DNA from 3 places in the Lentzea sp. NPDC058436 genome. Region 2 is predicted to be linked to each of the others. Evidence: riboswitches for the same ligand, from Rfam matches in the RefSeq annotation. Region 2 holds a riboswitch; each other region holds the start of a gene.
The links. Region 2 has a riboswitch for cobalamin ahead of ACFWN2_RS14685 (CbtB-domain containing protein). Riboswitches for the same ligand answer to the same signal wherever they lie in the genome.

Region 1 (4,271 bases), on a different contig from region 2:
TGGTCGCGTCCACCGTGGACCTGAAGACGGGCGAGACCGTCGACATCCAGGGCGTGAACGGCCTGTTCGGCGACGTCGACGCGAACGTCCAGGACACCAACGTCGTCGTCCTGCCGGTGCTGCTGAGCGCACTCGGCATCGACGCGACGAAGGACACGGCGCGCCTGTCGTACGTCGTGGGCACCGCGGGCTACTACGTGGCGCCGGGCAACGCGAACAAGCTGATCGACGTGATCGACCGCAACCTGTCCTTCGACCCGCTCAAGCCGGGTCTGTGGGCGCAGGGCGGCGGCGACGCGGCGCTCTCGTACGTCGCGAAGCCGGGCACCGCGCTCGTGGTGAACAAGGACGAGGCCGCGCTGAAGGCCGACAAGTCCGAGGGCCTGCTGGTCCTCAACCACCACAATGCCAACGGTGACCGCGCGTCGGTCGTCACGGTGAAGTCGAGCGGCCGGGGCGGCGCCTACTAGTAGCCCGCCAGGTCGGATGTTTCACGAGAGGCCCGGTTCTCCCTCGGAGAGCCGGGCCTCTCGGCACGTCACGGTCCGGAACTGCCTGCCGTCACCCCTTGACGCGACCCCGTTCCTGCGGTCGAGTGACACCCGAAAGTGGGGTATAGGCCGTGTGGGTGTCCCGCAGTACGGGAGATAACACCCCGATGGGGTGTCCGGCATGCGGTGAGCGCCCGCGATGCCGGTAGCCTTTCGCGTGAGGAAAATAGTCCCACCAATTGGGGACTGACACCTGGGAGGTGTGTGGATGCGGCTCGCAGTGATCCCAGGAGACGGGATCGGGCCCGAGGTCATCGCTGAGGCCCTGAAGGTCCTCGGAGAGGTCGTTCCGGCGGCCGAGATCACTCGCTACGACCTCGGCGCGGCGCGCTGGCACGCCACGGGAGAGTTGTTGCCCGAGTCGGTGCTGGGGGAGCTTCGCCAGCACGACGCGATCCTGCTCGGCGCGGTCGGCGACCCGTCGGTGCCGAGCGGAATTCTGGAGCGCGGGCTGCTGCTGCGGCTGCGCTTCGAGCTCGACCACCACGTGAACCTCCGCCCTGCTCGTCTCTACCCCGGTGTCCGCAGCCCGCTCGCGGACCCGCCGGAGATCGACATGGTGGTGGTGCGCGAGGGCACCGAGGGCCCGTACGCGGGCAACGGCGGCCTGCTCCGCAAGGACACGCCGCACGAGATCGCCACCGAGGTCTCGCTGAACACCTCGTTCGGCGTCGAGCGGGTGGTCAGGGACGCGTTCGCGCGTGCCTCGAACCGCCAGCGCCGGCACCTGACGCTGGTGCACAAGACGAACGTCCTCACGCACGCCGGCTCGTTGTGGTCGCGCGTCGTGGAGGAGGTCTCGCTGCAGCACCCGGACGTCACCGTGGCCTACCAGCACGTGGACGCGGCGACCATCCACCTGGTCACCGACCCGGGCCGCTACGACGTGATCGTCACGGACAACCTGTTCGGCGACATCCTGACCGACCTCGCCGCCGCCGTCACGGGTGGCATCGGCCTGGCCGCGTCGGGGAACATGGACGTCACGCGTCGCAACCCGTCGATGTTCGAGCCGGTGCACGGTTCGGCGCCGGACATCGCGGGCCAGGGCATCGCGGACCCGACGGCCGCCGTGCTGTCGGTCGCGCTGCTGCTCGACCACCTGGGCGAGCACGAGTCGGCGCGCCGGATCGAGGCCTCCGTGGCCTTTGATCTCGCGACCAGGGACCACCAGTCGCCTGGGGCCACCTACGCCATCGGCGACCGTCTCGCGGCACTCGTGTCGTCGAACGTCCGCACGGGCTGAGGTTCAGACGTTTTGAAGCCCGGCCGGGATCTTCCCGGCCGGGCTTCGGCGTTTCTCAGCGCTGGTCAGAGCTGGCCGTTGGCCTCACGCCACGCGCGCTCCTTCTGGATCCACTCGTTGTCCTGCGGGAACTCGTCGATCGTCGGCACGCGGCGGATCTCGGTCTTGAAGCCCGGCCCGGCCATCGGCATGCGCTTCGCCCACTCGACCGCTTCCTGGATCGAGGCGACGTTGAGCAGGTAGAAGCCGTTGAACAGCTCCTTGGTCTCGCCGTACGGGCCGTCCGTGATGACCGCCGGCTCGGAGGAGTAGTCGACGACGACGCCCTCGGACGGGTCGGAGAGGCCCTCGGCGGCCAGCAGCACACCGGCGCGGATGAGCTCGTCGTTGAACGCGCCGACCGTCTCCAGCATCTTGTCGAAGTCGAACTCGCCCATGTTCTCGAAGGCCTCGTCGGTGGCGCGCATGATCAGCATGTACTTCACGGTGTGTCTCCTCGTTCGTGTCTCGTTCGCTGACGTCCAGAGGTCGAACGGGCGCGGTGCCGGATCGACATCACACCCGGAAAATTTTCGAACTTCCTGTTTTCGCAGGTAGGGTCACCGAAGTCGTGCGTGGGGGAAGACCGGTCGAAGTCCGGCGCTGACCCGCAACGGTAGGTCCCCCTGGGCGGGGGGACGAGCCCGAACACCCGTGCACGGTGGACCGAGGAACCAACTCCTGCCGTGGACTGCGGGAAGGGCATCAGTGATCTCCAAGATCAGCGCGCTCGTCGGCGTGCTCGTCGTCAGCATCGTCGCGGGCGTGGCGCTCGGCCCCGTCTCCGTTCCGTTCGACGTCACGGTCGAGCTGCTCTGGGAGGCCCTGCGCGGCGGCACGATCCCCGCGGACCTCGTCGGGCAGTACCACATCGTCTGGGACATCCGGCTGCCCCGCGTCCTGCTGGCGGCGGTCGTGGGCGCGGGCCTGAGCACGGTCGGCGTCGCGATCCAGGCGATGGTCCGCAACGCCCTCGCCGACCCGTACGTGCTCGGCATCTCGTCGGGCGCGAGCGTGGGCGCGACGGCCGTGGCGACGCTCGGCGTGCTGTCCGGTCTCGGCGTCTACGCGCTGTCGGTCGGCGCGTTCGTGACGGGTCTCGGCGCCACGGCCCTGGTCTACATCACCGCGCGCACGAGCCGAGGGCTCACACCGTTGCGGCTGGTCCTGACCGGAACCGCGCTGGCGTACGGGTTCTCCGCCGTGGCGATGCTGCTGGTGTTCCAGGCGCCGCACGGGGAGGCGGCGCGGTCGGCCATGTTCTGGCTGCTCGGCAGCCTCGGTGGCGCGAGCTGGACGTCGTTGCCGATCGCCGCCGTCGTGACGGCACTCGGCATCGCGTACCTGATGACCAGGGCCCGGCAGCTGAACGCGCTGGCGATGGGCGACGAGACCGCGACGACGCTCGGCGTGCCGGTCAACCGGTTCCGCACGCACCTCTTCATCGTCACCGCGGGCATCACGGGCGTGCTCGTGGCGGTCAGCGGCGCGGTGGGCTTCGTCGGGCTGATGCTGCCGCACCTCACCCGCATGGTCGTGGGCGCGGACCACCGCAAGGTCCTCCCGCTCGCACCGCTCGCCGGAGCGTCGTTCCTGGTCTGGGTCGACGTGGCCGCCCGGATGCTCGCGGCGCCCGAGGAGCTGCCGCTCGGCGTCATCACGGCCGCGATCGGCGTGCCGTGCTTCATCTTCCTCATGCGCCGCAAGACCTACGTGTTCGGAGGACGTTGATGCGCGTCGACATCGACCACGTCACGGTCCGCGGCATCATCACGGACATCACCCTGCAGGCCTGCGACGAGGTCGTCGGCATCGTCGGCCCGAACGGCAGCGGCAAGTCCACGACGTTGCGCTGCGTCTACCGCGCCCTGAAGCCGGACTCGGGCGCCGTGCTGATCGACGGCGAGAACGTCCACAAGCGACAGCACATCGCCCGCGACCTCGCGGCCCTGTCGCAGGAGTCGCAGGTCGAGTTCGACTTCACGGTCGCCGAGGTCGTGGAGATGGGCCGCCTGCCGCACGAACGCGACTCCGCCCGCGACCGGCGCGTGGTGGGCGACGCACTGGACACAGTGGACGTCGCGCACCTCGCCTCACGCAGCTTCCTGAGTCTCTCCGGCGGCGAACGCCAGCGCGTGCTCATCGCCCGCGCACTGGCCCAGGAACCTCGCGTGCTCGTGCTGGACGAGCCGACCAACCACCTCGACATCCGGCACCAGCTGGAGGTGCTCGCCCTGGCGCGAGGCCTGGGCATCACCGTGCTCACCGTCCTGCACGACCTGAACCTCGCCGCGTCCTACTGCGACCGCCTGCACGTGCTCGACGAGGGACGGCTGGTCGCCTCCGGCACCCCGGCGGAGGTCCTCGTCCCGGAACTGATGGCCAAGGTTTTCCACGTCACCGCGCACGTAGTGCGGCACCCGACAACGGGAGTT
Region 2 (4,271 bases):
GGGCCGGCTCACCGAGGCGCTGGCCGAGCACAGGCGCGTCCGCGAAGACCTCGTGTGCCCCTCGACCCGTCCCGCACCGGGGTGGCGCTGTCCGAGGTACTCCAGCTCCACCCGGAACAGTCCACCGACGCCTTCGTGGCGCACCACCCGGAGGCGAAGTACTTCGATGTCTGACCTGCGAGCAGTCCTGTGGGACATGGACGGGACGCTGCTGGACTCCGAGAAGCTCTGGGACATCCCGCTCTACGAGTACGCGGAGAAGCTCGGCGGCGTGCTGTCCCTGGAGACCCGTGAGCGCATGGTCGGCAGCAACGTGCCCACGACGATGCGCCTGCTGTTCGGCGACGTCGGCATCGAGCCGACCGAGTCCGACATGGCCGACGGCGCCGCGTGGATCCTGCGCCGCACCGAGGAGGTCTTCCGCGCCGGTCTGCCGTGGCGTCCCGGCGCCCAGGACGCGTTGAAGGCGGTGCGCGCTTCGGGCGTGCCGATGGCGTTGGTGACGTCCACCGAGCGGGGGCTGACCGAGGTCGCGCTGGACACGATCGGCCGGGACCTGTTCGACGTCACCGTGTGCGGCGACGAGGTGGACGGGCTGAACAAGCCGCTGCCCGAGCCGTACCTGAAGGCGGCGCGGCTGCTGGGCGTCGATCCCGCGCTCTGCGTCGCGATCGAGGACTCGCCGACCGGTGTCTCCGCCGCGGTGGCCGCCGGGTGCACCGTGCTGGTCGTGCCGTGTGACGTCGAGGTGCCGACGGGGGAGCGGCGGATCTTCCGCGACTCCCTCGTCGGCGTCGACCTCGAGGTGCTGAAAGCGCTCTAGACCGCTTCGGTGACGCGTGCCTTGGCCTTGCGCGTGGCCGGGTCCACCAGCAGGCCGAACACCACGCCGATGCCGACGTAGAGCGTCGCCAGCTGGGCGAGCGAGCTGAGGCGGAACTGCCACAGCACGTTCACCGGCATGTCCGCGGGGATCGTGTCCGGCGGCGCGGGGAACGCCAGCAGCACCAGCGCGACGGCCGCGGCCACCGCGAGCAGCACGGCCGTTGCCCGCACCGGCTGCGGCTGCGTGCTCAGCTGCGCGGCGAGCCAGCTCGCTCCCCACACGATCAGCAGGCCCGCCACGACCACGCCGAGGTAGAGCGCGGTCCGGTAGTTCACCGTCACCGGGTCGCCCACGGCCGGCGGGTTGGCCGGGTACTTGAGCCACGGCAGCAACGCCACGGCACCGAACACCGCGGCACCGAACGTGAAGCTGCGCGTGAACGGCGTGCTGCCGGCGAACCAGCGCTTCGACAGCGCGTAAGCCGTGGCGAACACCAGGCCCACGGCGATGCCGACGATCACCACGCCGAGCATGCCGCCCACGACCTGCGCGCCGCGGCTGACGAGCTCTTCCTCGCCGCCGTGGGAGTGGCCGGCCTCTTCGCCGGCGGGTGCCCGTGCCTCCTCGACCGCGAGCGCGGCGCGGATCGGGATCTCGGTCACCAGGAGCTGCACCAGGGCGGACGCGACACCGGCGATGCCGCCGGCCGCGATCCCGCGCAGTGCGATGGACTTGTAAGTGGTCATCTGCGTGATCGGTGGAGTCGGATCAGTGGCAGGGGACGCCGAGAGCGTGGCGGCCGTCGTGGAAGAACTCGTGCAGCAACTCGGATCCCGCGCCGAGCGCGAGGCCGTTCTCCTGCAGGACCAGGTACGTGACGATCAGGCCGAGCAGTGAGACGGCGAAGGCCCATTTGGGCACGCGGACGGCGGACAGGCTTGCTGCGGGGCTCGTCATGACGGGCTCCTCCATACCTCGTGGAAGGTCAACTCTCCTTGCGGCGCCGCAGCCGGTCTCCTGACTCCCGGATCAACGCTGCCCCCGCGTCTTCCCAGTCCCGGCGGGGACCAGTGACGTGCTCGGCGGGGATCGCTTCCCGGTCACAGTGGCGAGGACCGCGCCGGATTCACACCGGCTTCCCGTCACTGCGGCGCGTGCACCGTAAGTTGAGCCGCCCGTTAAGCACAACCGGCCATAAGAGTTGTTGCGTTCCTCACTTCACGAGTGGACAGTCACCACACTTCCCACCTGCGGCGACGCGGTAGTAAAGACAACAGCTCCTGCGCCGGAACCCGAGCTCGCCGGGGAAGCTCAGGAATTCTCCCGCCTGTTCGAACGGCGGTGCGCTCATGAGCCGTTCGCCGCGTTCTTCCGCTTCCTCCTCTGTGAGCATGCGTGCGCGCACAACCATTTTCAGCGCGCCGGCGATGTTCGACATCGCGTTGCCCCACAACAGTCCGCGCGCCACCGGTGCGACCGCCTGGATCGCCTCCACCACCGGGGCCAGTGCCTCGGCGGCCGGCGGGCCCAGTCGTGGCTGGTCGATGCGCACGCTCAGGCCGTTCGCGGGGTCGTGCCGCCACCAGAGGTTCTCGGGGCGCACGTCGATCGGGATGTTCGCGGCCGTGAGGGGGCTGAGCAGCCGTGCGGTGTAACTCAGGAAGAACAGGCTCGCCGCGACGCGTGGTTCGTCGGCTTTGTACCGGTTCGCGATGGCGTCGATCGTGGTTTTGAGCGCCGGGCCGTCGAGAAGTGCGGTTCCCGGCAGCCAGGACTCGTCCGGGCGACCCACGTCGAGCGCGAAGAACGGGTTGATTCCGCGCACCCGGCGCAGCGCTTCGAGGACCTCCGCGAATTCGGACACGGGAATTCACGCTACTGGGTGGAATCTCATCGGACGGCCAGGAGGCCCCGATCCTGGTGGAGTGCGGTCGGCTAGCTTGGCCTGGTGAGGACGGCGTACCGCTGCCGGGCCTACCCGGACCCCGAACAGATCGCGATGCTGAATCGCACGTTCGGATGCGTGCGCCTGGTGTGGAACAAGACGCTGGCCGAGCGATCCAGCCGATATCGCACGGAGGGCAAGACCACCTCGTACCGCGAGACCGACGCCGCACTGACAGCCTGGAAGCGCACCGAAGAGCTGGCCTTCTTGTCAGAAGTGTCCTGCGTACCTTTGCAGCAGACGTTGCGCCATCAGCACATCGCATACCAGAACTTCTTCGCCGGACGTGCGAGGTTCCCGCGCTTCAAGTCGCGGGCGGGCCGGCAGTCGGCGCACTTCACCCGTTCGGCGTTCCGCATGCGTGGCGGTCAGCTCCACCTGGCGAAGACGACAGGGGCGATTCGGTTCGCATGGTCGTTCGACCAGGTGAATCTGGTCGAACTCGACCCCAGCATGGTCGTTGTCGCACGTGATCCAGACCAACGCTGGTACATCACGTTCACGGTGGACACCGTTGAACCAGAGCCATTCCCCACCACCGATCACGCCGTCGGCCTCGACCTCGGCGTGAAGCACTTCCTCGTCACCAGTGATGGCCAACGGATCGCCAATCCCGGACATCTGCAGCGCAAAGCGCGCAACCTGGCCCGGTATCAGCGGCGGTTGGCCCGCGCCCAACGCGGATCCAACAATCGCCGCAAGGCCAAGACGAGAGTTGCCGCCGCACATCGCAAGGTCACCAACGCTCGCTGAGACTTCCTGCATCGCACCAGCACTCGTATCGTCCGGGATTCCGTCGTCATCGCGATCGAGGATCTCGCGGTTGCCAACATGGTCCGAAACCGGCGATTGGCCCGCGCTATCAGCGACGTGGCCTGGGGTGAGTTCCGGACGATGCTGGAGTACAAGGCGCGTCGTGCAGGACGGACGCTGCTGGTCGTTGATCGCTGGTATCCCAGCACCAAGACCTGTTCGGCTTGCGGACATCTGCTGAGTGAACTGGGACTGTCCATTCGGCACTGGACGTGTCCGAAGTGTCGCACCCGGCACGACCGGGACTTCAACGCGGCGAAGAACATACTTGCGGCTGGTCGAGCCGTAGCCCGAGGAAACTCGGACGATGCCTGTGGAGTTGATGTGAGACGGAAGGGGTCCGCCCCTCCGCGGTCAGCGGTGAAGCAGGAAACCCTGTGTTGTGAGGCACACCCGTGAGGCATCCGGCATGAGTCGGGTGGGGCTCCTCGCCTGTGAGCGGGGAGTAAGTCAAGTCCACGGCCTGGGACAGATGTGACCGCGGTGTGGACGGGGGGCGGCGGGATGGGAGGATGTGAAGCCGTGAAGACCTTCGATTCCCTGTTCGCTGAACTGACCGAACGAGCCGCCACCAAGCCGGAAGGTTCCGGCACCGTCGCCGCGCTCGAGGCCGGGGTCCATGCGCAGGGCAAGAAGGTCCTGGAGGAGGCGGGCGAGGTCTGGATCGCCGCCGAGTACGAGTCCGAC
Region 3 (4,271 bases), on a different contig from region 2:
TGCCGCGACAGGTAGAGGCGGGCCTCCGGCGCGTTGACGTGCTCGTAGAGGTTCAGGACCAGGTTGTTCGCGACGATCGTGTCGCCGGTCGCGAAGAACGCGACGAGGCGGTTGACCAGGTGCCGTTCGGCCTCGGAGAGCTTGTTCAGGTCGGCGAGGTCCGAGTGGAGGTCGACCTCCTCGACGGTCCAGGTGTTCTTGATCGCGTCGCGGAAGCGCTCGTAGAACAGCGGGTAGCGCATGGGCCGCAGGGTGAGGTCCATGCCGGGGTCGAGCAGGGCGTTCTTGCGGGCGGTGCTGGAGAGCGCGGTCACTGGCAGGCCTCACATGCTTCGGGGTTTTCGAGGGAACAGGCGATCGCTTCGTCCGACGTGACGGTCGGGACGGCGACGGTCGCCTGCTGGATGCGCGTCGCGGGGCGGGAGCGCAGGTAGTACGTGGTCTTGAGCCCGGCCTTCCAGGCGTAGAGGTACATCGAGGAGAGCTTGCCGATCGTCGGCGAGGCGACGAACAGGTTCAGCGACTGGCTCTGGTCGATGTACGGGCCGCGCGCGGCGGCCAGTTCGATCAGCGCCTTCTGCGGCAGCTCCCAGGCGGTGCGGAACAGCGAGCGCACGTCCTCCGGCAGTTCGACCAGACCCTGCGCGGAACCGTCGTCCTGCTTGAGCCGGTTGCGGATCGCCTCAGTCCACAGGCCGCGCGACTTCAGCTCGCGCACCAGGTAGGAGTTGATCTGCAGGAACTCACCGGACAGCGTCTCGCGCTTGAACGTGTTCGACACCTGCGGCTCGATGCACTCGAAGCAGCCGGCGATCGAGGCGATCGTCGCGGTCGGCGCGATGGCGATCAGCAGCGAGTTGCGCAGGCCGTGCTCGCTGACGCGTTCACGCAGGGCGCTCCACCGCTCGGTCTGCGTGGGCGTGACGCCCCACAGGTCGGGCTGCAGATCTCCCTTGGCGGCACGGGTCTCCGCGAACGCCGGGTGCGCGCCCGCCGACGAGGCCAGCTCCGCCGACGACTCCAGCGCCGTCAGGTAGATCTCCTCGGCGATGCGCGTCGACAGCTCGCGCGCCTCCGGTGAGTCGAACGGCAGGCGCAGCTTGAAGAACACGTCCTGCAGGCCCATGACACCAAGGCCCACCGGGCGCCAGCGCGGGTTGGAGCGCGCCGCCTGCTCGGTCGGGTAGTAGTTGATGTCGATCACGCGGTCGAGGAACACGACCGCGGTGCGGACCGTGGAGCGCAGCCGGTCCCAGTCGATGCCGGAGCCCTCGACGTGGGCGCCGAGGTTGACCGAGCCGAGGTTGCAGACCGCGGTCTCCTCGTCGCTGGTGACCTCGAGGATCTCCGTGCACAGGTTCGACAGGTGGATGACGTTGGACGGCGACGCGGTCTGGTTGCTCGTGCGGTTCGCGGTGTCCTTGAACGTCATCCAGCCGTTGCCGGTCTGGGCGAGCGTGCGGATCATCCGTCCGTAGAGGTCACGAGCCTTGACCGTGCGCACGGCACGACCGGCCTCCTCCGCGCCGCGGTAGGCGCGGTCGAACTCGTCGCCCCACAGGTCGACCAGCTCCGGGACCTCGTCCGGGTCGAACAGCGACCAGTCCTGGTCGGCCTCGACGCGGCGCATGAACTCGTCGGGGATCCAGTTGGCCAGGTTGAGGTTGTGCGTGCGGCGCGCGTCCTCACCGGTGTTGTCGCGCAGCTCCAGGAACTCCTCGACGTCCGGGTGCCACGTCTCCAGGTACACGCAGGCGGCGCCCTTGCGGCGGCCGCCCTGGTTGACCGCCGAGACCGATGCGTCGAGCGTGCGCAGCCACGGCACGATGCCGTTGGAGTGGCCGTTCGTGCCGCGGATCAGCGCACCCCTCGAACGCACCCGCGACCACTGGACGCCGATGCCGCCGGCGAACTTCGACAGCCGGGCGATCTGCTTGTACCGGTCGTAGATCGACTCCAGCTCGTCCTTCGGGGAGTCGAGCAGGTAGCACGAGGACATCTGGGTGTGCTGCGTGCCGGAGTTGAACAGGGTCGGCGAGCTGGGCAGGTACGCCAGCGACGACATCAGCCGGTAGAAGTCGATGGCCTCGGCCGCGGTGTGCGAGAGGCCGCACGCGACGCGCAGCAGCCAGTACTGCGGCTGCTCGATGACGGTCCGCCTGGAAGGGTGGCGCAGCAGGTAGCGGTCGTAGACCGTGCGCAGGCCGAAGTACTCGAACCGCCGGTCGCCGTCGAGGTCGATGGCGTCGTCGAGCTTGCGGGCGTTGGCGGCCACGAACTTCGCGGTCGCGTCGCCGATCAGGCCCTCGGCGTGGCCGAGCGCGATGCTCTGGCTGAAGGACTGGATGCCGGTCCGGCGCACCTCCTTCTCGATGAAGGCGGCCAGCAGCCCGGCGGCGAGCTTCGAGTACTCGGGCTCCTCCGAGACCAGCGCGGCGGCGGTCTGGATCGAGAGCTTGTCCAGCTCCTCGGTGGTCGCGCCGTCGTAGAGGCCGCTGATCGTCTTGGTGGCGACCCGGAGCGGATCCACGTCGTGCAGACCGACCGTGCAGCGCTCCACCGCGCGCACGATCTTGTTCAGGTCAACCGGTTCGAGCGAACCGTTGCGTTTCTTGACGCGCATAGTGGTGGTGACCGTGTCGACCGCCGTCACTGCTCTCTCCTCGCGAGCTAGGTGTGACCACGAGGACAGCGAGGAGCGAACGGGCGCGCGCGACCGCCACGTCCTCCCGCCCTCCCTCGGGGCCTCGGACTCCCGCACGTGTGGGCACGTGCGGGGCGCTGGCAGGTCTTCGGACTCGCGGGCACGCCTGGTGGCTCCTACCGGCCGTCGCTTCCCAGACGTTTCGCGTCCAGTGCTTCTGACGGCTTTCGTTCCCGTTCACCGCTGCGGGGCAGTCCCGGATTCACACCGGGTTCCCTCTTGCGACGACCGATCTGGATGATCGGCCGAACCAGCTGCGAGCACCATACATGGGTGCGGTCGAGCCATCCGCAACTACATCTAGTGGGCGTGTCGCCCGGTTGGAGCAGCTCCAAACGATCACGCGCGGGAACCGGTGATCACGACCGGGCGCGGTTCGGCAGCCGTCGTGGAGCGTCGGTGGCTCAGTCGGCCGCCAGCTCACGGACGGCGGCGACCAGTGCCGGCGCGAAGGCCCGCACCGAGCCGCCGGGCACGGCCGCGCCGGTCAGCCCCAGGTAGAACGCCGGCCCGGTCAGCACCGCCATCGCCGCGTCGAGCGGAGTCCCTGGCGGAAGCTCACCCCGGCTGATGCCGCGTTCCAGCACCGCGCGCGACGGTCCGTCGAACAGCGCCGCCGAACCGACGAGCCGCGCCACCTCCGGGTCGTGCTGCGCCTCGCCCAGCAACGCGCGGTACGCGGTGCCGGCGTGCGACCCGGTCAGAAAGCCTTCTACAGCCTCAAGATACGTGCTCACGTCGTCGAGAAGCGTGGCCTGGGGCGGTTTCGTGAGCTCCTCGACGGCATCGGTGATCGCCGCCTCGAACAGGACCTCCGCCTTGGTCGACCACCAGCGGTACACGGTCTGGCGGCCGACGCCCGCTCGTTCCGCGATCCCCTTCATCGTCAGGGCCGCGTAACCGACCTCGACGAGCAGGTCGTCGACCGCGTGCAGGATCGCGGTGCGCGCCTGTTCACTGCGCGGCCGGCCGACCCGCTGCCTGTCCTCACCCATGGCGGCAGCATACCGAGACAGCGTGGGCCGAATCGGTCTCGGCGCCGCTCACGGACGGGTGCCGCCGTAGTCGGTCACCCGGTCCCTCCACACCGAGTGCGGGTGTGGTTCGTCCGTCGACCACCCGCCTTCGAGTTGCAGTTCCAGCCACAGGGAAGGGCCGTCAATGCGCACGTAGTCGCCGGTGTCGTTCAGGGCGGTGGAGCCGCTCCAGGCGATGTGCGTCGCGTCGAGTTCTCGTTCGTACTTGGCCATGATCGCCGCGGCGCTGACGTCGTCGACGTCGCCCACGTAGGTCCTGATCGCGGCGATCACGAGGTCCCGCTGGCCCGCGTCGAGCGAGGCGACGGGGACGCCTTCCCGGCGGTCCGGGAACTTCCAGTCGTTGCCCGGTCCGAGAAGCAGGTGGCCGCTCCGCAGCTCGGCCGCGTCCTTCTGGTTCTGCGTCAGGGATCCGAGCATCGCCTGGAACGCGCGCAGCTCCTCGCCCTCGGGTTCGTACGTGGTGCCCTGGTACTCGAACGGGGCGCGTGGCTCGATCGCGCGGAACGACGGCGTGGCACCGATGAGCC

Region 1: it holds a riboswitch for cobalamin, as region 2 does, so the genes downstream of both, ACFWN2_RS45850 (FecCD family ABC transporter permease) here and ACFWN2_RS14685 (CbtB-domain containing protein) in region 2, are expected to answer to the same signal.
Region 3: it holds a riboswitch for cobalamin, as region 2 does, so the genes downstream of both, ACFWN2_RS02750 (ribonucleoside-diphosphate reductase subunit alpha) here and ACFWN2_RS14685 (CbtB-domain containing protein) in region 2, are expected to answer to the same signal.

Annotation. Positions count from the first base shown of each region.
Region 1 covers NZ_JBHXLF010000042.1:1,047-5,317, reverse strand. Annotated here, with positions in the region: gene ACFWN2_RS45865 (S8 family serine peptidase) at 1-470, shown strand, start outside; gene ACFWN2_RS45860 (3-isopropylmalate dehydrogenase) at 760-1,797, shown strand; gene ACFWN2_RS45855 (YciI family protein) at 1,863-2,282, opposite strand; cobalamin riboswitch at 2,364-2,511, shown strand; gene ACFWN2_RS45850 (FecCD family ABC transporter permease) at 2,545-3,567, shown strand; gene ACFWN2_RS45845 (ABC transporter ATP-binding protein) at 3,567-4,271, shown strand, end outside.
Region 2 covers NZ_JBHXLF010000003.1:204,550-208,820, reverse strand. Annotated here, with positions in the region: partial or broken gene ACFWN2_RS14700 (methionine synthase) at 1-174, shown strand, start outside; gene ACFWN2_RS14695 (HAD family hydrolase) at 167-823, shown strand; gene ACFWN2_RS14690 (CbtA family protein) at 820-1,572, opposite strand; gene ACFWN2_RS14685 (CbtB-domain containing protein) at 1,595-1,783, opposite strand; cobalamin riboswitch at 1,837-1,969, opposite strand; gene ACFWN2_RS14680 ((2Fe-2S)-binding protein) at 2,040-2,690, opposite strand; partial or broken gene ACFWN2_RS14675 (RNA-guided endonuclease InsQ/TnpB family protein) at 2,775-3,983, shown strand; gene ACFWN2_RS14670 (phosphoribosyl-ATP diphosphatase) at 4,107-4,271, shown strand, end outside.
Region 3 covers NZ_JBHXLF010000001.1:655,266-659,536, reverse strand. Annotated here, with positions in the region: gene ACFWN2_RS02755 (ribonucleotide-diphosphate reductase subunit beta) at 1-314, opposite strand, end outside; gene ACFWN2_RS02750 (ribonucleoside-diphosphate reductase subunit alpha) at 311-2,653, opposite strand; cobalamin riboswitch at 2,766-2,974, opposite strand; gene ACFWN2_RS02745 (TetR/AcrR family transcriptional regulator) at 3,109-3,699, opposite strand; gene ACFWN2_RS02740 (DUF3500 domain-containing protein) at 3,748-4,271, opposite strand, start outside.